2 regions of the Sinobaca sp. SA16-1 genome follow, and region 2 is predicted to be linked to the other one. Evidence: riboswitches for the same ligand, from Rfam matches in the RefSeq annotation. Region 2 holds a riboswitch; the other holds the start of a gene.
What was found. Region 2 has a riboswitch for thiamine pyrophosphate ahead of AC5W2J_RS12315 (thiamine phosphate synthase). Riboswitches for the same ligand answer to the same signal wherever they lie in the genome.
Positions count from the first base shown of each region.

Region 1: linked by a shared signal. The riboswitch ahead of AC5W2J_RS02840 (ABC transporter ATP-binding protein) and the one ahead of AC5W2J_RS12315 (thiamine phosphate synthase) in region 2 are both predicted to bind thiamine pyrophosphate.

Region 1 covers NZ_JCAKFL010000001.1:582,946-594,659, reverse strand. The annotation lists gene AC5W2J_RS02890 (thioredoxin domain-containing protein) at 1-1,527, shown strand, start outside; gene AC5W2J_RS02885 (MFS transporter) at 1,552-2,760, shown strand; gene AC5W2J_RS02880 (LysE family transporter) at 2,792-3,424, opposite strand; gene AC5W2J_RS02875 (GntR family transcriptional regulator) at 3,572-4,228, shown strand; gene AC5W2J_RS02870 (polysaccharide deacetylase family protein) at 4,213-4,803, opposite strand; partial or broken gene AC5W2J_RS02865 (sugar ABC transporter permease) at 5,073-5,221, shown strand; gene AC5W2J_RS02860 (ThuA domain-containing protein) at 5,263-6,015, shown strand; gene AC5W2J_RS02855 (Gfo/Idh/MocA family protein) at 6,043-7,113, shown strand; gene AC5W2J_RS02850 (potassium channel family protein) at 7,166-7,831, opposite strand; gene AC5W2J_RS02845 (DUF1516 family protein) at 7,864-8,229, opposite strand; TPP riboswitch at 8,378-8,480, shown strand; gene AC5W2J_RS02840 (ABC transporter ATP-binding protein) at 8,612-9,385, shown strand; gene AC5W2J_RS02835 (ABC transporter permease) at 9,382-10,146, shown strand; gene AC5W2J_RS02830 (ABC transporter substrate-binding protein) at 10,146-11,150, shown strand; gene AC5W2J_RS02825 (hypothetical protein) at 11,218-11,714, opposite strand, start outside.
Region 2 covers NZ_JCAKFL010000004.1:91,293-103,006, forward strand. The annotation lists gene AC5W2J_RS12265 (metal ABC transporter permease) at 1-30, shown strand, start outside; gene AC5W2J_RS12270 (metal ABC transporter permease) at 51-938, shown strand; gene AC5W2J_RS12275 (GtrA family protein) at 994-1,446, opposite strand; gene AC5W2J_RS12280 (glycosyltransferase family 4 protein) at 1,486-2,634, opposite strand; gene AC5W2J_RS12285 (NAD-dependent epimerase/dehydratase family protein) at 2,656-3,804, opposite strand; gene AC5W2J_RS12290 (YflT domain-containing protein) at 4,123-4,467, opposite strand; gene AC5W2J_RS12295 (ThiF family adenylyltransferase) at 4,526-5,542, opposite strand; gene AC5W2J_RS12300 (thiazole synthase) at 5,539-6,306, opposite strand; gene thiS (sulfur carrier protein ThiS) at 6,310-6,513, opposite strand; gene thiO (glycine oxidase ThiO) at 6,497-7,639, opposite strand; gene AC5W2J_RS12315 (thiamine phosphate synthase) at 7,636-8,244, opposite strand; TPP riboswitch at 8,297-8,404, opposite strand; gene AC5W2J_RS12320 (2-hydroxymuconate tautomerase family protein) at 8,538-8,750, shown strand; gene AC5W2J_RS12325 (FixH family protein) at 8,819-9,217, opposite strand; gene AC5W2J_RS12330 (AEC family transporter) at 9,287-10,186, opposite strand; gene AC5W2J_RS12335 (potassium/proton antiporter) at 10,259-11,714, opposite strand, start outside.

The DNA of each region.
Region 1 (11,714 bases), on a different contig from region 2:
CGAGAGACGCTGGCCCAGGGCTATCAGCAGCTGTTTCACAGCTTTGACAAACTGCACGGCGGGTTCGGCTCTGCGCCGAAATTCCCAACGCCTCACACTATTTTGTTTCTGCTCCGCTATTATCAGGATACGAACGAAGCAGAAGCGCTTAATATGGCCGTGCAGACGCTCGATCACATGGCGTCCGGAGGCATCTATGATCACATCGGATTCGGATTTTCCCGTTATTCTGTAGATGAGAAGTGGCTCGTGCCCCATTTTGAGAAAATGCTGTACGATAACGCGCTTCTGCTGATGGCATATACTGAAGCCTATCAGGTAACAAAAGAGCGCCGTTTCCGGGAAACCGCCCGGGATATTCAAGCCTACCTGCTCCGCGACATGCAGGACGGCGCAGGCGGCTTCTATTCCGGAGAAGATGCGGATTCGGAAGGTGTGGAAGGGAAATTCTACGTCTGGACGCCTGAAGAATTAAAGCAGATTCTTGGCAAAGATCTGGCCGAACAGTACGGCGCGGTGTATCATATTACCGAACAGGGCAATTTCGAAGGCAGCAGCATTCCGCATACGATCGGCTCTTCTATATCAGAAGCAGCGCTTTCCTTCCGCATTGACGAAGAAACATTCCGCGGGAAGCTGGAAGACGCCCGGAAGAAATTGTTTGACGCCAGAAAAAAACGGACGGCTCCTTTAAAAGACGATAAAGTTCTTACTTCCTGGAATGGCCTTACGATTGCCGCCCTGGCTAAAGCAGGCCGGGTATTTAAAAAGGCAGACAGCTTAATTGCTGCCAAGCAGGCTTATTCTTTTATTGAGAAAGAACTATATGATGGAGAGCGCCTGATGGTACGCTTTCGTGACGGCGAAGTGAAGCATAAAGGCTTTCTGGAGGATTATGCCAATATGCTGTGGGCCTCCATTGAAATGTACGAGAGCACGTTTGAGCTGCACTACCTGGAACAGGCCAAAGTCCTCGGACACGAAATGATCCGCTTGTTCTGGGATGAGGCGGAAGGCGGCTTTTTCTTTTACGGAAGCGATGCCGAGTCCCTTCTCGTGCGTCCAAAAGAAACAAGCGACGGTGCCATGCCGTCCGGAAACAGTGTGGCTGCCTATCAACTTCTTCGATTAGGAAGGCTGACAGGAGATCCTGTATTTGAAAACACCGCGAAAGGCTGCGTGCAGGCGTTTTCCGGAAACCTGGCCCAGTATCCGCAGAGCCACATGTACTTTCTGCAGGCGCTCGGTGCGCTTGTAGCCTCTTCCAAAGAGGTCGTCGTTCTTTCCAGCATGGAAGATGAAGAAACGAAATATATCGTCGACTCCCTGCAGGAGGATTTTCATCCGAACGTTACATTTCTCGTCGCGGAAGAGGCCGAGCAGTTGAAGCCGGCAGTCCGTTTCGTGCAGGGCTACAAAAAGCTGGAAAACAGTACGACTATTTATGTATGTGAAAACTATTCCTGCCATACCCCGGTGACTTCTGCCGCAGAGGCAGTAGATTTGATAAAAGGCATCAGCGACTAAGTTCCGGCTGAAAGAAGGTACGGCATGAAAACGACGATTACGCTCCGCCACCATATATTATTTCTAGCTAGTATTTTTTGTTTTTGGTTTGCTACGTATATTTATATTCCGACATTCAGCCTGTACCTGGAATACCAGGCGTTTCCTTTGGATATGATCGGCATTATTCTCGGAAGCTACGGCGTGACCCAGGTGCTGCTGCGGTTTCCGCTCGGCATTCTTTCCGACCGGCTTCAGCATATGCGCAAAGTCTTGTATGTAGCAGGGTTTGCTTTTGCAATTGTAAGCGGGCTGATGTTGATTTACTTCGATTCCTTTTTCCCTATTCTACTGGCCCGGCTGTTTGCCGGCGTAACGGCTGCGATGTGGGTGATGGCAACGATTATGTACGCCCAGTATTTCCGGCCCGATCAATCCTCACGGGCGATGGGAACCGTGCAGTTTTTAACGGTAACGCCCCAGTTTATCAGCATGGCAAGTGCGGGTTTTCTTGTGTACCAGTTTGGCTGGGCGCTGCCGTTCTGGATTGCAGTCGTTTTTTCTGTTCTCGGTCTGGTGCTTGCCTTAGGAGTGAAAGTCGTACCGGTGGAAACGGGAAATGCTCCAAAAATGAAGCTGTCAGAATACGTAACCGGAACACTGAAAGTGAAATACCTGTTTCCGGTAACGACGGTATCCATGCTGTGCCATGGAGTTATGTTTATTACTATTTTTGGGTTTACCCCGTTGTATGCCAGTTCTCTCGGCGTGACAGAAAGCGAACTGATCTGGCTCATGACCGGTTTTTTTGTACCGCATGCGGCCGCGTCGCTCGGGGTCGCCTTTGCTTCTATTCCAGCAGAGCGCGAGCGGTTTTATTTTATTAGTGGGCTGGTTTTAACCGTGGTGATGCTAGCCTTGGTTCCACTGACGAATTCGCTGCTGACCTTAAGCCTCGTACACGGCGTGATTGGTCTGGCACTTGGTGTCGTCCTGCCGCTTCTGCTTGCCAATATTGCCCGGCTGCCGGCCAATCAGCTGAAAAATTCCGTGATGGGATTTTATCAGTCATTTTATGCGCTCGGTATTTTTCTCGGGCCCCTTATTGGAGGGGCCGTAGCTGAAAATATCGGCCTGAACGCTGTGTTTGTGATGGGAAGCCTTTTTGCTGCGGCAGCCCTCGGCGTCGTCTGGATCTATTTTAAAGACAGAAAACCAACAGTAAATAACATGAAAAAACCGGCCTCCTTTTAAAGGAGGCCGGTTTTTTGAAAGGTGTCGAACGCTAGAAAATCAGCTTGGCACCGAAAGCCATTAAAGCAAGGCCGGTCGATTTCTGAAATATCTGCTGGAAGCGCGGACTTTTCAGCCAGCGCTGGACGTGATCAAGGACAAACACGAGCACAAGAAACCAGGTGACGGCGATAACGGTTAAGATACCGCCCAGAATCATCAACTGCTGGGGCACGTTGCCGCTCATATTTACAAACGGCGGCATAAAGGTAATATACACAACGACCGTTTTAGGGTTAAGGATGTTGCTCAGTACGCCCTGCAGGTAAGACTCCCTGGAGTGGCCTCTTCTGCCGGCAGCGGCTGTTTCATCGGCGCTTTTCTGAACCTCTGTGAAAGAAAAAGAGCTTTTCGTCGTAAAAGAGCGGAGGCCTAAATAAAACAAGTACGCAGCACCCATATATTTAATCGTTTCGAACAGGACAGGGGATTGGGAGATAACTACTGATAATCCCAATACCGCAATAATTGTCCAGAAGGTTAGGCCGGTAGCCATCCCCAGTATAGTAAAACGTCCGGCTTTAGCACCGTGCGAGAGTGTATTTTTCATAATAAGTACCGTGTCTGCTCCGGGAAGCATAGACATCATGGCAGCCATAAAAACGTATGCCGCTAAATTTTCCATTGTGCGTCTCTCCTAACAATATACGTATGCAATATATTACATATTAGAATATACCATATTTAGGAAGAAAAAGCACGTTGTGGCGCGGTTATTTTTTTTGCTTTATACTTTAATTAAACGAAAAAGACGTGAAAGGTGATATAGACTGTGCCGATTCCATCCGATTTACCTAAACCGGAACGAAAATCCGCAAAAGACCGGGCGTATTTGCAAATTCAACAATGGATTATTGACGGAACGCTTCAGCCTGAAGAAAAAATTAACGACTCCGAGCTTGCAGAGGCGCTTGGGGTGAGCAGAACGCCTATTAGAGAGGCACTGCAGCTGTTAAACGAAGACGGATTCGTAGAAATGAAGCCTGGCGTTGTGACGCAGATTACACAGGTGAAGCCGGAAGATGCTGTCTTAATTTTTCCGCCGCTCGCCGCGCTGCAGGCGCTGGCTGCGGAAATAGCAGCAAAAGCTATGAGCGGGGAAACGATAGAAGAACTGCGGGACATTAACGAGCAGTTTACAACAGCCATTCAGGCCGGCGACCACCGGGCTGCGCTGAAATGGGATGAAAAATTTCATGACATTATTGTCGACAGCATTCATAACCCGTATATTTCCAAAACGACACTGTCCCTGCAATCGCATGTCCGACGGCTGTTTTATCACGATTCCATTAACCTGACGGAAGAGTCGATTGAAGAGCATGAGCAGATTATTCATGCGATGGAAGAGCGTGACGCCAAAACAGCGGCTGAAGTGACCCGAACTAATTTTTTCCGTCCGATTGACCATGATTATCCGCTTCGTTGAGAAGGAAGCGCCAGACATGTATAGCCTTCGGTATGAAGCATATTAATTAGTTCAGGCAGAACGGAGACCGTCTGCTGTAGTTCATGCAGCAGAACAATCGATCCCGGCTGTACAGAGTCCATGACGTTCGAGAGAATAGCGTCCGGGCTCTTTTTTTCTTTCCAGTCAAATGATACCGTGTCCCACATCACAAGTTCGAGCCCCAGCTCCCGTACGACACGGACTGTTTCTTTATTATAGCGGCCGTAGGGCGGCCGGAAATAGTCGATTTGAGCCGGGCTGATGCTTTTGATCGCCTGAAGGCTGCTCTGGATTTCATGTTTCTGTTTTTCATAAGAAAGCGACGTAAGGTTGGGATGGCGATGGGTATGCGAACCGAGCGTATGGCCTTCCTCTGTCACTCTCAGCGCAGGCCGCCGGGGATGAATAAGCCGTCCCTGCCAGAAAAAAGTTCCCTTTGCCTGTTTGTTTTTTAATATATCGAGAATCTGGTGGGTGCAGCGGCTTGGTCCATCATCAAAGGTTAAAAAAACCGCCTTTTCTGCAGAGGGAACAAGAGACGCCGCATTCGTCAATGCATGATCGGTATGGAAGCTGGACCCAGCTCCTTTTTTTGCAATTCAAGGGGACTGCCGCATCTTGATTCCTCCTCTTTTTTCATCTTTTATTAGTATAGTGGAAAGGATGGGATGCGCCTACTGTTCTGCTTACTGGAAATACTGCTTGCTTTTTTTGAAAACGCTTACTATAATTTAGTGGTAATCCGAAACGTTTCGGTATCCTGTTAAGGGAGTTTTACATAGTAAAAAGATATAAATTAAAAATATGTATTTCCATTCAAAAATTATTTAATGTTGTAAATGATCGGTTTTCTAATAATTTCACCCGATTTGCTGCTGGATCCGTATTTGTTGCGCTTCCAATTGCAAAAAAATGTCTATTTTGCAGAAATGGCTCATGACCGGTCTAACAGCCGAAGCAACAAAAGGTTAATTTATTACGAAAATATATTATAATGACTGTAGGGGGCCTTTATGAAAATTGTAGTATGGAACGAAAACAGACACGAGAAAGAGAACGAAGTGGTTTCTTCGATTTATCCGGAAGGAATCCACGGGGCCATTCAAGGTTTCCTGAAAGAAGAGGGGCTTGATGTAAGCACGGCTACATTGGACGAACCAGAGCACGGATTAACAGAAGAGGTTCTAAACAATACGGACGTTCTTATCTGGTGGGGCCATCAGGCTCATGATGAAGTGACCGAAGAGGTCGCAGAACGGGTGAAAGAGCGGGTATTGGAAGGAATGGGGCTGGTAGTGCTGCATTCCGCCCATTTCTCGAAAATATTCAAGAAGCTGATGGGTACTTCCTGTGACCTGAAGTGGAGGGAAGCGGATGAAAAGGAACGACTCTGGGTCGTCAATCCGACGCATCCTATCACAGAAGGTCTAGGAGAATTCATTGAGCTGGAGAAAGAAGAAATGTATGGGGAACACTTTGACATTCCTGTACCAGAGGAATTGATATTTGTCAGCTGGTTCGAAGGTGGAGAAGTATTTAGAAGTGGTGCCACTTTTCAGCGCGGGCGGGGAAAAATATTTTATTTCCGTCCGGGACATGAGACGTATCCGACGTATTACCATACAGACATTCAACGCGTGATACGCAATGGCGTATACTGGGCAGCCGGACTGGCTACACCAAAGCCGGTTTACGGCAACGCTCAGCCGCTTGAGCCTATCGCCGGTAAAGAGCAGGGGACAACTAAAGCCACTGCCGGGCGCTGATGGCCACACTAGAGGGGGTAAGTACTAATGGACAAGCTAAAGATTGGCATCATTGGAGCAGGGGGAATCGCTCAGTCAAGGCATATTCCCACTTTTCAACAGCTGGAACACAAGGTATCAATAGAAGGCGTATACGATATTAATCAGGATCGGGCTCAGGAAGTAGCGGCGTCTTTCTCTATCGCCCGGGTATACCACAACATTGAACGAATGCTTGGAGACGTGGATGCGGTCGTTATCTGTACGCCGAATAAGTTTCATGCAGATATCGCTGTGCAGGCTCTAAATCGGGGCATTCACGTGCTCTGCGAAAAGCCGATGGCGATTACAACGGAAGAATGCGAGCGTATGATAGAAGCTGCAGAAAAAACAGGCTCGGTTCTTGCAATTGCCTTCCACTATCGTTTTGGACCGGAAGCCCAGATTGCCAAGCAGATGATGGAAAACCACGAAATCGGGGACCCGCTCGTCTGTCGTTTTCAGGCACTGCGCCGCCGGAAAGTTCCGGGCTGGGGTGTATTTACAAACAAAGAGCTGCAAGGCGGAGGAAGCCTGATTGACTATGGCTGCCACCTGCTGGATCTGTCCCTGTGGCTGCTTGGAGACCCAAAGCCGCTGGAAGTAATGGCCAAAACGTACGACCGGTTAAGCAAAGCACCGAATCTCACGAACGAGTGGGGCCAGTTTGACCAGAATACGTTTAACGTGGAAGACCATGTAACCGGGTATATCACATTCGAAAATGACATTACGCTGCAGCTGGAATGTTCCTGGGCGGCTAATATAAAAGAAGATACGGAACAACTCAGTATTTCCGGAGTTGAGGGCGGTTTACAGCTCTTTCCGTTTGAGCTGTATCAATCCAAATATGGAACGCTGTTAAACAGCACGGCCCAGATTAATAAAATCGATAATATAGAGCCATACTATCAGGCGAATAATTTCGTGGATTCCTGTACAGGTGAAGCGGAACTTATCGTGAAACCGGAGCAGGCCATGAAAGTTACAAAAATCGTCGAGGCGCTATATGAAAGCAGTGAAACAGGAAAAAGCGTACGGTTCGAAGAAAATCCAACCAGCTTTGAACAGTCTTATTAAAAAAACCAGGCCCTCCGGGGGTCTGGTTTTTTACAGTAGAAGCCTCTTAAAACTACAGGCCTTCATTTTCGAAACGGCGGATCTCATCTTTATGACCTAAAACAATCAGCATATCTCCCTGCTCAATTCTATCGTTGGGCCGCGGGGACACATTAACGTCCTCATTTCGTTTGATCGCAAGAATCGTCACACCATAGGCGGCCCGGACATTGGATTCAATCAGCGTTTTGCGGTGCAGTTTTTTCGTAGCATACACTTCGACAATCGTGTAATCGTTGCTTAAGTCGATAAAATCAATAACCTTTTCCGAAGTCATATTATGGGCTACACGGATTCCCATATCAAATTCCGGGTGGACCACACGGTCAGCGCCGATCTTATCGAGCACTTTCTGGTGGTATTTATTCTGGGCTTTTGCCCAGACGATTGGAACGTTCATGTCTTTTAACACAAGCGTTGTAAGCACACTTGCCTGAATATGGTCGCCGATCGCGACAACAACGTGATCGAAGTTGCCAAGGCCGAGAGATTTTAATGCTTTTTCGTCAGTGGAGTCAATGCAGGCTGTCTGGGTGGCATATGCGACATATTCATCCACTTTTTCTTCATCCTGATCGATAGCAAGAACTTCATAGCCTAAATGATACAGTTCCCGGCAGATACTCCCTCCAAATCGGCCGAGGCCTATAACAGCAAATTGTTTTTTGTTTTTTGGCATGGATAAACGCTCCTTTATGTGTCAAATTCGCCTTACAGTAAATAAATGCCCTGGGGGAGCAGTAATCCTAAAATAATAGTAAATAATACAAATCCTATCATAAACCGGACGAATAGAGGGTGTCCGGTGTTCTTAAATAACTGGACAAAGTAAATTTCAATCAATCCGATACTTAACAATCCACAGGCCAGCTTCAGCAGGCCGCCTAAATATACAGGACGAAGGCCAAGTACAAGCCCGCCGGTTAAAAGCAGCGGCAGGTATGAAAATCGAAGCACGTAGTGAAGCAGAACAGCGGTCCGGTTCATGTTGGTGCGGTGAAATATATAAACAGCGCCTGCAAGCAGAATAACTGCCGCCACGGCTATAAGATGTATCGTGAGTATAGTGTCTGCCATAAGAGCCTCTCCTAATGTAATGTAGACGTTTTCTCCATCATATCACGCGTGCAGGCTTTACAGGAGCAGAGATTTTGCTGAAATAAAACCCGCGGTATGAACCATTTCGAATATGTGCTATCTTTAAGAAGCAAAGACAATTTTATACAACAAGCACTAGGGGTGCTGCAAAGCTGAGAGGGATGACATTCATCCTAACCCTGGAACCTGATCTGGATAACACCAGCGGAGGAAAGTGCGGAATGTTCACCTGAAAAAGCAGCCGCTCGTGCTGTTTTTAATGATAGAACGACTTTTCCGCCGCTCCCTCTGCTGGAGCGGCTTTTTTGTATGCATGGAGCAGGTTCCGGGGGAGCACGGTACACAAAAAAGGGGGCGGGAAATGAATAAAGAGCAGGAATCGGCACTGGAATTTCGAGACGTTACCTATGCCTATACTACTACCGAAGCGCCGATCTTCAAGCAGGTTCAAGGGACAGTGAAAAAAGGCGAATTTGTCAGCCTGCTTGGACCGAGCGGGTCGGGAAAGTCGACGTTCTTCCGGCTTGCCGCCGGGCTGAGCGACCCGGACAAGGGGTCGGTGCTTCTGCACGGCTCGGGCACAAGGCTTGGCAGGGTCGGCTACATGCCTCAGCAGGATCTGCTGCTGCCCTGGCGGACCATTTTGGAAAATGGCATGCTGCCATTGGAAATAAACGGCCTTTCCAAAAGGGAGGCCGAACAGCGCGTATCATCCCATCTGGAAGCATTCGGCCTCAGGGGCCTGGAACGCAAGTATCCTCACGAACTGTCCGGTGGGATGAGGCAGAGGGTGTCTTTTCTCCGCGCTGTAGTGGGAGGAAACGACATCTTAATGCTGGATGAACCATTCAGCGCACTTGATTCGATTACCCGCTTTATGATGCAGGAATGGCTGTTGGAAAAGTGGCAGGCTTCGAGGCAGACACTTATTTTTATTACCCACGACATAGAAGAAGCATTATTTTTATCCGACCGCATTTTATTATTTACCGAGCCGCCGATAGAAGGACGCCTTACCGAAATTGCGGTACCGCTGCCAAGACCCAGAGACGAGCGTGCCCGGGATCACCCGGAACTCTTGAAGCTGAAGCGGGAATTGATTGAACGAATGCGCAGGGAGGAGAAGTTACGATGAATGGCTGGAAAGGAGCAGGCATTTCCTATGCTGGAGCCGCTCTTCTCGCATCTGCTTTTTTTATCATCTGGGAGGCAGGAGCCCGCTGGTATGACACGCCTTATATACTGCCGGCACCGTCTGCGGTGCTGCAGAGGCTGTGGGAACTTGCGGATATATTATTTCTTGTACACCTGCCGGCCACGCTTCTCGTTATAGTTACCGGACTTGGCATTTCCATCGTTTGTGGAGTCGGTATTGCGGTGCTGATGAGCCGGAGCCGGATGGTGGAAAAGAGTGTTTTTCCTCTGTTAATCACCTCGCAGACCATTCCAATTATTGCACTAGCCCCAATCTTTGTGCTGTGGTTTGGCTATTCCATGTGGAGTAAAGTCGCCGTAACGGTGTTGATCACCTTTTTCCCAATTACGGTCGGGGCGTTTGACGGTCTTCGGACAGCGAGCCGGGATATGCAGGACCTGCTTCGGACCATGGGGGCCGGGAGCTGGCAGATTTTCAGAAAGGTCCAGGTGCCGATGGCTCTGCCCTCGTTCTATTCCGGCTTAAAAGTGGCAGTCACGCTGAGCGTCATCGGTGCGGCAATTGGAGAGTGGCTGGGCGCAGATGCAGGGCTTGGATATTTCAGCCGCAGGATGATGACACAGATGGACGCAGCCGGCGTATTTGCACCAATCGTTTTGTTGTCGTTAGCAGGGATTGGCCTGTTTTTGGCAGTAAAAGCAGTAGAATATGCGACTACAAAAAAGGGAGGAAGAAGATAATGAAAAGGTGGATTAAACAGGTGGGGCTGCTTGCTGCAGGAGCATTTGTGCTGGCAGGATGCGGGAGTGAAAATGAACAGCAGGCAGAGAATGAAGAGCTGCAGGAAGTCGACATTATGCTGGACTGGTATCCTAATGCCGTACACAGCTACTTGTACACCGCGCAGGAAAACGGATACTTCGAGGAAGCAGGTCTGGACGTAAATATTATGTTCCCCACCAATCCAACGGATCCTTTGAACCTGGCGGCTGCAGGAGAAGTGGACTTTGGCATTACCTATCAGCCGGATGTTATTACAGCGCGGACCGAAGGAATCCCTGTAGTAAGCGTGGCGGCGATTGTGAGGTCTCCTCTTAATCACGTTGTGTACAAAGCAGACTCCGACATAGAACGACCAAGAGATTTAGAAGGCCGGACAGTTGGATACCCCGGGATACCGGTCAATGAACCAATTGTAGAAACGATGGTGGAAAATGATGGCGGTCAGTTTGAAGAAGTTGATCTGGTGGATATTGGTTTTGAGCTGCAGTCCTCTTTAGTAAGCGACCGGGCCGATGCGGTAAGCGGCGCATACATTAACCATGAAGTACCGGTGCTGGAACACGCCGGCACTTCCGTAGAATACTTTGATCCGGTGGATTACGGTGTGCCGCCTTTTTACGAGCTCGTTCTCGTTACAAACGAAGAAACACTGGCGGAAGAGGAAGAAAAAATTAACGCGTTCTGGACCGCGGCGGAAAAAGGATACACATATATGAAAGACCATCCGGAAGAAAGCCTGGACAGTCTGTTTGAGAATGAAGATCAGGAAAATTTTCCGCTTGAACGGGAAGTGGAAGAAGAAAGTCTGGATGTTTTAATGGAGAAAATGGAAACGGAAGAAGAAGCCTTTGGCAGCCAGGACCGGGAATCCTGGGAGGAAACGATCAGCTGGCTTGCAGAAATGGATTACATTTCCGAGACACCGGACACAGAGGACATATTTGTAAATATAGCAGAATAAACAAACCGCTTCGGGCTCTCTGGAGTCCGAAGCGGTTTTGGTTTATCTTCTGAAGCTGGTACCCGTTCTACATGATAAGGTAGTCGAGGTTCACATCTATCGTTTCCTCTAGTTGGTCGATACCATGCTTGTCCTTAACGGAACCGTTGTAAATAAGCTGAATGGAATCAGCGTTATCAGGAAGTTCCACTTTATAATAGGTGGAGTTCATTGTTTTCTGGCCGGGTTTTAATACTTCTTCATCTGTAGAAGATTCTCCACGTTTTTCTTCCATAGAAACCGCCTCATCGAGGTGATTGCCATCTTCATCAAGAACACGTATCTCTACGAACTGGTCATCATGATAACAGGTGATTTCCTCGCTGTTCGGGTTTTCGATGTAGGGGTGAATATAAACAATAGATTCTTCGGGATTTGTGTATTTAACGCCAACTTCTACACGTTCGGTCAACTGCTGGTACTGATGGCTGAAGGTAGGAGTAACAAAATAATATGTTGCCCATCCCAATGTAAGAACAATAACAAATGGAATGCCCCACTTCATCCATGTAAAACGATTTTTCA
Region 2 (11,714 bases):
ACATCGATTGAGTACGCCGATCGTACCTAATATAAAAGGAGGAGCACGCTTTGATGTACGAAATATGGATTTTAGCGATCAGCTCGCTTGTTGCTGCTACCTGCGGTATTGTCGGCACCTTTCTTGTGCTGCGCCGGATAGCTATGGTAGCTGATGCGATCAGCCATACGGTCCTGCTGGGTATTGTAGGCGCCTTTCTCGTGTCCCAGACGCTTGAAGGCCCGCTTATGCTTATCGGCGCCGCCGTAGTAGGACTGGCAACGACTTATTTTATTCAAGTGCTTGATAATGCCGGCGTTCCTACGGATGCTGCTATTGGTGTTGTGTTTACCGCTTTATTTTCTGTCGGCGTCATTCTAGTATCTTTGTATGCAAGAGACGTTCATTTGGACGTGGATCATGTCTTGATGGGAGATATCAGCTTTGCTCCATTTCATACGGTAGAATGGAATGGCATTCCGCTCGGGCCGCAGGCATTCTGGGTCATTTTAATTGTATTTATTATCGACCTTGCTTTGCTTCTGCTGCTGTATAAAGAATTTAAAATCACTTCCTTTGATCCTGCGCTTGCTGCGGCTTTAGGCATTCCGGTCACATTGATCCACTATCTTCTTATGACGATGGTGTCGATTACAGCTGTTGCCTCTTTTGATGCGGTCGGTGCTATTCTCGTAGTAGCCCTCTTCATTGTGCCGCCTGCCACTGCTTATCTGCTTACGGAAAAACTAAGCCGGATGATGATCGTGAGTGCTTTAACAGGTGTAGCATCTGCGGTGATCGGTTATTATACGGCAAAGTATTTTAACGTATCGATTGCCGGCTGCATCGCAAGTACCACGGGTGTACTGTTTCTGCTTGCTTTCCTCTTTTCTCCTTCCCACGGTGTGCTTTTACGGGGGAGAAAACGAAAAAAAACAGCGGCCCCCGTCTCTTCCTGAATACAGAAAAAAGCTGCAGCCAATGGCCGCAGCTTTTTCGTTTTATCGAATCGTATTATTTTTCTTTGTACGGATGTGGTTCTTTAAATACAAAATACTTGATCATAAAGAAGCTCGCTGTAAAGGAAAGAAACATTGCTACCCCTTTTGCTAAGTTGTAGCGGAGCCAGCCGGGAACACCAAGAGCCTGAAACAGAGTATTGCCGCCGATAAACACAAGGTTATTCACTCCAAGACTTACCAGCCCCTGCAAAACAAAGGCCATTCTCTGTTTATTGCTGCCTTTTGCAGAATGCCTGAAGGTAATCAGAACGTTCCAGATATAGCTGTTCGCTACAGCCAGGCAGTAGGATATCGTATTATAGGTAGTCAGCATAACCCGTTCATCCGTTGGAAAAAAATAAAGAAGCAGATTGAGTGTGCCAATATCTACAGCGGCATTGGATACGCCAATCGCACTAAACTGTGCGTACTGAAATAGTCCTTTTCTTTTTTTCTTTTTTTCCATAGGTATCCCTCTGTTCAATCTGGATGCAGCTCGTACCTGTTAGGAACCGGAAAGCTCTTCTTTGCTTTCGGCAGGTTCTTTCCCGGAAACAGCCTGTTCATAAATAGCCTCAATTTGTTCAGCTACCTGGTTCCAACTGTAGCTCTGAACATCCTGATGGGCCTGATCGGCCATCTTTTTTCGAAGAAGCTCATCTTCAAAACGAAGAACGGTCTTCGTAAAGTCTCCTTCGACATCAGGTTCATATAAAAGTCCGGTTTTCTCATCTTCCAGCTGTTCTCTCGTCGGCCCGCTCTGGGCAGCCACAAGCGGCAGCCCGGAAGCCATGGCTTCCATAATAACCAGGCCAAGCGTTTCCGTAGTGGAAGGAAACACGAACACATCCGATGTAGCAAACGTCTCTGCAAGCTCTTCTCCATGCATAAACCCGGTGAACACTGTGTTGGTGCCTTTAAAGTGGTTTTCAAGAACCTGGCGGTGCGGCCCATCGCCGACAATGGCCAGAACAAATGTATCCGATTCTTCCAGAACGTGGCGTATTTTTTCAATTTCTTTTTCTGCCGCCAGTCTTCCTACATAAAGGAGCAGTGTCTTTTCCGGTTTGCCGCCTGTGAGGCGACGGCGCATTGATTCGCTGTACTTGTCCGGAGAAAACTGCTCCGTGTCCACCCCGCGCTTCCATACATGCATACGTTCAAACCTGCGGCTCACCAGCTCATCTTTAACCGTCTGAGACGTACATAAATTAATGTCCGCTTGATTATGCATCCTGCGAAAATGCCACCACATCAGCCATTTCAACCTGCCGAGTTTGTAATAATCCATATACTGTGCCAGATTCGTGTGATAGGAAGCTACAAGCGGCAGTTTGAGCTGCCTGGCATATTTAATGCCTGCGTATCCTACAACCGCCGGGTTCACTACATGAACTACGTCCGGATTAAATTCTTTCAGATGTTTTTTTACGACCGGGTGCGGCACGGCAAACTGCTTGGAACGATAAAAAGGAAAGGTAATATGAGAAAGCCCAATCACTTTAGCCCCTTTATATTCGTACACACCAAGGTCCGGCGCGTAAATCCGCACTTCATGACCCTGGTCAAGCAGCCAGGTGATGCAGGCTGTCAGCCGGGTAACAATACCATCTGTGGACGGCAGAAATGTTTCAGTTATTATAGCTATTTTCAACAGGAACACACTCCGTTTTTATTATTTCCAGGTTACGTTTGGAAGAACATTTTCTTTTACCACACGGTCTTTATGCGTCAGCGCAGCGTTAAGGATTTCACGGATAACGTCATCAGTCAGCATGAACGGTTCAAGACCAAGATCAAGAAGATTTGTATTTACCGCACGGTAAAAATGCTCTTCTGCCTCAATTCTAGGGTTGTCGTATTTGCCAACTTCGACGTCAATACCTTCTTCTTTAGCCACACGCTGCACCATTTCCGCTAATTCAGTAATAGAAAATTCTTCTGTAAACTGGTTAAACACGCGGAATTCTCCATTGTCTGCCGGGTTTTCTGCAGCAATTTCAATACAGCGGACGGTATCACGGATATTCAGGAACCCTCTGATCTGCTGTCCTTTGCCGTAAACCGTCAAATCATGACCGATGGCAGACTGGATAATAAAGCGGTTCAAAGCGGTTCCAAATACGCCGTCATAATCAAGACGATTTACAAGCGCAGGATCCATAGCTGTCTCTTCTGTATCCAGACCGTATACAATACCCTGGTTTAAATCGGTTGCACGGATGCCCCATGTTTTGCAGGCAAACATAATGTTATGGCTGTCATGCACTTTTGATAAATGGTAAAAAGAATTGGGCTGCTTTGGAAACGGCAGGACGTCTTTTCTGCCCTTATGCTCAATTTCAATATAGCCTTCTTCAATTTCAATATTAGGGGTACCGTATTCTCCCATGGTTCCAAGCTTAATTAAGTGGCACTCCGGCACGATTTCTTTAATGCCGTAAAGAACGTTGAGCGTTCCTACTACATTGTTTGTCTGAGTAAACACAGCATGTTCGCGGTCAATCATGGAATAAGGTGCAGAACGCTGCTCTGCAAAATGAACAAAAGCGTCCGGCTGCTCCTGCTTTAACACCTCACGAAGAAAATCATAATGATTTAAGTCTCCTTCGTATGTACGGATTTCTTTTCCTGTAAGTTCTTTCCACTTTGCTACTCTTTCTTCGAGCGTGGCAAGAGGGGTAATGGAATTCGAGTGCAGCTCTTCGTCCCATTTTCTTCTCATTAGATTATCTACAATTGATACATCGTGTCCTTTTTTGGAAAGATAAAGGGCTGTCGGCCATCCGCAGAATCCGTCGCCGCCTGCAATAATAATTTTCACTGTATTTCTACCTCCAGGTCATATGTTCCGTCCTATCCGTACGGAACCATCTCGTTTTGTCTTTTTTTACTCTTTCTATTTAAAAACCACATAGTGTACCTCTTTATACCCTTTTTTTTACGAAACTATACGTATAAAAAGTGCACAGACTGTCCATAGTATACTATACAACATTTGCTTTAAAGCCGCTATTTTATTTGCTGTTTATTTATGTAACTTATAGTTTTATGCGGGGTTATACCATTCTTTTACATACTGCTGTCCTATATTTCCCAGAAAAAAGGGATGCCTCTAAAAAAGGCACCCCGTTCTTTTTGGTTATAGGCTTAAATTAGCCGGCGCATCTTTTACAACGAGAATAATTTTTCCGTCGTCAAGCTTGTCCTCTAATTCTTCCGCTTTTGCTTCTGTATAGCCAAGCTCCTGGAATTTCGCGCGAAGCTCGTCTCCCTGTTTACGGAATACGTTTTTGATGTTTTCGCCGATGCCCTGTTCCTTAGCACCTGCTGTATTGGCATCTGCTTCATCTGCCAGTCGGTTTGTTCTTTCTTTATCATGAGTAATAATGTAAATATTATCCTCATTAACCCCTTGTGTTTTTAGTCTGTCGACTGCTGTTACAGCCTCATCGTCGTTTAAATACTCTTTATAAAATGGTTCCATAGTTTATCTCTCCCTTCTAGAAAAGTGTTCCCTGAAATAGAAATTTTAAAACTTTCTTTTACCCACCGACGATCTGATGATATATTTTCCGTGCTTTTACCTTATCGGATTCCCCGTGAATAATGGCACGTCCATCTGCAAACAGGACGATTCTTTTTTCTTCCCACTCCAGTACAAGCAGGTGGGGATTGGATTTCCGGACAATACTTTCATGCTGCTCTTTCAGGTGCTCTAATGACGCTTTCACTGCCTTAGCCGGCCGGACCTGCACCGCATCCCGGCCGCAGAGAGTTTCCAGGGAGGACTTGGCTTCCCATTGCAGATAAGGATAAGAGGCTTCTTGTCCGCAGGAAGCACAGTCCGGCTTTTTTAATTTATCCAGGTTCATCGTCCGGTGTTGATTTTCCCAAACATCAAAAGACAGAAGGGTACGCCGCAGATCCTTTTCATTTCCACTCAGTAATTTCAACGCTTCCACTGCCTGGTGGCTGCTGACCATCTGAACGGCCGGGGCAATGATGCCTGCCGTGTCACACGTCTCTCCATCCATCGGAATGTCTTCCATCAGACAGTGCAGGCAGGGCGTATCGCCGGGTATAATCGTGTACGTGAGACCATAGCTTCCTACACAGGCGCCGTAAATAAAAGGAATATCATGCCTACAGGCAAAGTCGTTGACCATCATGCGTGTTTCAAAATTATCAAGAGCATCGATAATAACGTCTGCAGGAAGAAACGACTCCAACAGAGCGGGATCTACTTCCCCTATTACAGCTCTCACATCCGTTTGCCTGTTAATGTCACGCAGCCGTGCTTCCGCTGCAGCGGCTTTCGGCGTTGACCTGTCTGCATCCCGTTCGGTGTAGAGCTGCTGGCGGTTTAAATTGCTGTGTTCCACATAGTCCCGGTCCACAATCGAAACCGCTCCGACCCCCGCTCTGACCAGGGTTTCTGCCATACTGCTTCCTAAAGCGCCCGCCCCAATAATAACGGCGTGCTTTTCCCCAAAGGCCTGCTGCCCTTTTTTTCCAATCGGAGCGAACAGCTCCTGGCGGGAATAACGGCCGCTTGTCACAGCTGGCTCATTCCTTCGGACGGACTGCTGGCCTGAGCATAAAACTTCTTCTCTGTCCGACCGGCTTCATGGCCAAGCCTTCCTGCCTGAACCGCCAGTTTCATTGCTTCTGCCATCTTCACCGGATAATCGGCACCGGCCACTGCTGTATTTAAGAGCACCCCATCCGCTCCAAGCTCCATTGCATAAGAGGCATCTTTTGGACTGCCGATACCCGCATCTACAATAACCGGCACAACAGCCTGTTCAATAATGTGGGCCAGGTTGTAGGGATTTACGATACCCAGTCCTGTGCCGATAGGTGAAGCTCCGGGCATTATAGCGTGAATGCCAAGTTCCTGCAGTTTCCTTGCCAGTACTACGTCATCCGACGTATACGTTAACACGGTAAAGCCTTCATTTAGAAGCTGTTCAGAAGCTTTCAGCGTCTCCACCGGGTCCGGCAGCAGGGTTTTATCACAGCCGATCACTTCTACTTTAATCATGTCACACATCCCGGCTGCATCAGCCATTCTTGCAATACGTACGGCTTCTTCAGCCGTTTTGGCTCCGGCCGTATTCGGGAGCAGTCTGTACCCGTTGAGATCCATATCTTCGAAAGGATCCGGCTGGGTGCTGTCAAATATATTCATCCGCCTTACGGCAAACGTCAGCACCTCCGTCTCTGAAGCTGCCACCGCCTGCTTTTGTACTTCTGCGGTTTTGTATTTACCTGTTCCCAAAAACAATCGTGATTCAAAAGAAAACTCTCCAATAGTTAACATCTTTCATCCTCCTCCTACAAAGTGAACAATTTCCAGCCGGTCATTTTCTTTCAACGCTGATTTTTTCTGATCCGGCTTGGTTAAAATTTCTCCATTCTTTTCTACGACAGACTTTTTGTGTCCGACGTTAAAATGAGCAAGCAGCTGCTCGACGGATTCGACTGTATCCGGAATCTGCTGTTCTTCTCCGTTAATGGTTAGCTTCACTGGAAACACCTTCCTTTGTTCGTTTTCGATAGGGAGAGAATGCCTGCTCCCATTCCGTATTGACCGTTTCTCCACAGATGGAACGGGCAAGCCAGTTTCCTGTTCCTGCCGAAAGCAGAATCCCATTCCGGTAATGCCCTGCAGCTATCCAAAGGCCTTGATTATTAATAGAACCGAGATAAGGAAGACCGTCTGCGGACTGCGGTCTGATTCCGCTCCACGCCTGTTTGAACTCTGCTTCGGCAAGACCCGGCACTAACGCAAATGCGCTTTTCAGCAGGTCATGCACAGAGCCCGCATACACCTGGGTCTCCATAGATCCCGGGTGTTCGGTTGCCCCAATAATTACTGTTCCATTTTTCTTTGGCACAAGGTACACATCCGGGGCATGAACGGTAGACACAATAAGCTGCTTTGTGGGGCGGACAGATAAAATATCTCCTTTAACAGGAATCATTGGCGGCATGAGGCCAATGTCGCCATCCAGAAGGTCCGTCCATGCGCCCCCTGCCATGACTACATGCTCCGATTCTATCGTTTCCCGGCCCGTGATCACTTCATATCCTCCCGCCTTCTGCTTAATGGAAGACACCGGAGTGTGTTCCATTATTTCCGCTCCTAAATGGGCGGCGCTTCCGGCATAGGCTTTCGTAAGATACGGCGCCATAACCTGGCCGTCTTTCGGCATATACAGAGCACCCTGTATGGATTCGTCTGCCAGGTTCGGTTCTTTTGTCTGCAGCTCCTCACGGGTCAGCCAGCTGACTTGTTCGCCGGCCTTCTGCTGAAAGGCGAGCACATTATGAAGATGGGCGGTTTCTTCGTCCGAGTGTGCGGTTTTCAGCATACCGTTTTTTATATAATCCACCTGAATGCCTGAATACGATTCAAGTTTAGGGACTAATTCGTCGTACATAGACCGACTCGCTCTTGCAAAGTCGAAAAAAGAGCCCTGACTGTTAATCTCCACCTGGGCTCCGAGCATACCGGCAGCGGCGCTGGAAGCTTCACTGCCAATTGTGCTCCGTTCCAAAAGGAGCACCCGTTTCCCTTTTTCCGCTAAATGAAAGGCGGTGGAACAGCCATTGATGCCGCCGCCGATCACTACGGTATGATAGGATGTCATGTTCTTCCCTCCTCGTTAAGCTTCGTATAGTAAGCATGCGCCCGATGCTTTGGCTCTTCTGCTTCATACAGGCCTGACAGCACTGCAATACCGGAAGCACCGGAGCGGATGCAGTCCTTCACTCGTTCCGGGGTAACGCCGCCGATCGCGATCACCGGCAGTGCGGTCGCTTCTGCAATAGCCGCAAGCTGCTTCAGGCCGCGTGGTTCCAGTCCCAACTTACTATCGGTAGGAAACACATGACCGAAAAACAAATAGTCAGCGCCGGCCTGTTCTTTTTGGCGGGCCGTTTCCAGACTGTGAACAGACCAGCCTGCAGCAAGGCTCTGCTGTGGCTTCTGCTCCACCGATTCTTTGAGATGAAAACCGATATCCCTGAAATGCTGCCTTTTTTCTCCCGGTACATTCAGCCGGATCTGCTGGGCCGCCACCCCTTCTTCCTGCAGAAATGCAACAGCAGTCTCCAGCTCCCTGAGAGACCAGAGAGGTTCACGTATATAAAAACAATCCGTCCATTCTTTGATTTTTTTAGAAATGTGCATCCATTCTTCCAATGTCTGCCTGCCCGTTGATACAGCATGCAGTTCTTTCCGATGTGTGCCCATGAAAAAAGCCGCCTTCCCATGAGGGAAAGCGGCTGTTGGTTTCTGCGGAAAAAAGCAGGACAAGCCACTTCCCTCCGCTGGTATATCCAGATCAGGTTCAAAGAGTCCCGAAGTATTACTTCAATCTCAGCCCTTTTAAAGGGCACCCCTAGTGGTAAAACTATTAAATTAACTATAGTATTCATCGTAAGCTATCATTGTTTGAATTGTCAATTAACAAAAACTAAATACTGTATAAATAAGGAAAAACCTTTATACTGAAAGCATACGTTAATATAAAGGAGAGATGCATCATGCCATTTGTAAATATTAAAATTACAAAAGAACATAAGCCCGCGACTCCGGAGCAAAAAGAACAGCTTATCGAAGGCGCCACAAAACTGCTGCAGGATGTTCTCGGAAAAAACCCTCAGACAACTGTCGTTGTTATTGATGAAGTAGAGACCGATAACTGGGGCATCGGTGCTAAATCGGTATCGGAAATCCGTAAAAAAGACACGCTTTAATTTGATGCAGCCCATCTTTTCACTATAGTCTGGCCTGAGGGGAAGGCAAATACTGCCTTCCTCTTTTTTTATTCTACTTCTATTTCCTCTGTCGGCATGCTGTGCATATTGCGGGCGGTGACATGGGCTGTTATGAAGTACGTTCCGCTTTCTTCAAACGTGTAGTCCAGCGTATATTCTCCGTCACTGCTGTGTCCGCCTTCCAGCTGCTCTCCCGTTTCCTGTTCGCCTTCTTTCCATATTTCAAACAGCACTTCGTTTGCGTCCTCCACCGCTTCTCCCTCCTGCTCTACGTGAGCTTCAATTAAAGCCGCTTCACCGGCCTCAGCTGTTTCACTGGTATGTATGGCTACTTCAATCGGTTCACTGCTGGGCGGACTATTCCCGGCTTCCGATTCGTCGGAACCGCCGCAGGCACTTAACAAAAGAAACCCAACAGCTCCAGCTCCTATTCCCCATTTTTTCATACAACCTACTCCCTTCTCTTGTCGTTCTTCACGATTTATTATATCTTGAGTGCACTTTCTATGTTACCTCTACGCGCCAATTATTAACAACAATACCCACAGCGATGGAACGCTTAGAATAGTTGTCAGCAGCGTAATACTTGAAACCAGGTCAGGACTGGAATGAAACTCTACAGATATCATTGCTATCGTTGCTGCAGTAGGCATAGCCACTGCTACAATCAGTACAGTACTCAAGAGGTCATTAGTCTGCAGCAGCTGCGTTAACCCATAGGCAATCACCGGTGAAAGAACGAGTCTTACGGCTGTTCCAACACCGATCAGCTTCCACTCAAGAGATGCCAGGGAAATTTTAGCAAGCTGCATGCCAAGTACAACCATGACGACAGGAATAGAGGCCTCTCCGAGCATGCTGATACTGTCAAAATAGGTGGATGGAATCGTGATATGAAGCCATTGAAACAATATGCCCAACAGCAGGGCAAAAAACGCAGGCATTTTCAATACGACCCGAAACGCATCCGTTCCTGTCATATTGCTGCGGTTAGCGATGTATACCCCTACCGTACTCATAAAAAAAGATTGGATGACCATAAAAATAACGGCATAGGCAAACGCCTCTTCTCCAAAAGCAAACAGTATCAGCGGGGCACCGTAGTTCCCAGCATTCATAAACGAAGTAGACAGGGTCATGCCGCTTTCCGTCGGGGCATCCCAGCGGAATACAAAGGCCAGCAGTTTATTTAACAAAAGCATCACCATAAGAAAGATGACGGCAAATAAAACAATGAGAAACACATCATAATCAGGCTCTGTTGTGTAAAAGGTCCGGAACACGAGAGCCGGCGTTAGTATGTATAAAGCTACACCCGAGACAGATCGTACATCGAGCAGCTGTTTTTTCTGAAGTAGAAAACCGGAAAGAAAAATAAGTCCAATCGGAATAAGCGTGCTGATTAAAACGCCCATATGCTCCTCCTTTCTGAGAATAACAAGCAAAGCGGAACCTGAGCAGGTTCCGCTTTATTAGTTTATCATATTTTATTTTGATCGATTCGGCTTTCCTTTCAACATCTGTTTCAGCTGCTTTTTCTCGGAACGCGACACAAGAATATAAAGAAAGTCCTCTTCTTCGATCACCGTCTCTCCGTAAGGAGTAACCAAATCTTCATTCCGGACGATCGCACTGATCAGAACACTATCCGGAAAGTTAATTTCCTGCAGGCTTTTCCCTAAAATTGGTGTATTCTGGTCCGTCTGGAATTCAATAATTTCAGCATTGGCTTTCCCAATCGATATCAGCTCAATCGAATGGTAAGGCACGTCTTTTTTAGGGCCGGAAAGCCCCAGTTTTTTGGCTAAATAAGAAATACTCGATCCTTGAATCAAGGCGGAGGTCAGTACAATAAAGAATACAATATTAAACAAAACCTCACCCGACTCCACGCCTGCTACAATTGGGAATGTAGCGAGTACGATCGGTACCGCACCGCGCAGACCCGCCCAGGATATGAATATTTTTTCCTTGAAACTATAAGAGGTTCCGATAGTAGAAAGAAATGTAGCGGCTGGTCTTGCTACGAGCATCAGCGTAGCAGACAGCACCAGTCCGGCAATAGCGACAGAAGGACTTAATAGCTGTTCCGGAAAGGCAAGGAGTCCCAGGATAATAAACATCGTAATCTGGGCCATCCAGGCCAATCCTTCATTAAATCGAAAAATAGAATGACGGTAGGTCAATTCGGAATTACCAACTATTAAAGCGGCTACATATACTGCGAGAAGTCCGCTGGCTCCAGCAAATGCGGCCAGGCCGTAAGTAAGCAGAGCAAAAGAAATCGCGAAAATTGGATAAAGTCCACTTGAATCCAGATTAATCCGGTTAATCGAAAGTGAAGCGATTTTCCCTAAAGCCAGGCCCATAACAAGCCCCAGCCCCATCTGCCAGAAGAAAGAGCCGACGAGAAGTAAATAACTTGGCTCATCGAGGATAACCAATTCTATGAAAGCGACTGTTAAAAACACAGCCATCGGATCATTTGTTCCTGATTCCGCTTCAAGTGTCGCCCCTATTTTCGTTTTAATATTTCGTTCTTTTAAAGCGGCAAAAACCGCTGCCGCATCGGTAGAACCAACAATCGAACCAAGCAGCAGCGCCTCTGTCCAGGAAAGATCAACTATCAGCTTTGCAGCTACCCCGACGATCGCTGAAGTAAGGATTACACCAAATGTTGCAAGGGACAAAGAGGGCCCGAGAACTTTTTTGATCGTGGGCCACTCTGTCTGCGAGCCCCCTTCAAATAGTATAATAACGAGCGCAATAATCCCGATCAGCTGGGCATATTCGACATTGTCAAAGAAAATGATGCCCAGTCCATCGCTTCCCATAATCATACCGACCAGAATAAATAAAATCAGGGAGGGCATTCCGAGTTTAGAAGAGAACTTGGTAACGACTACTCCAATAATAAGAAGGAGCGCTCCAAGCAGAATAAAG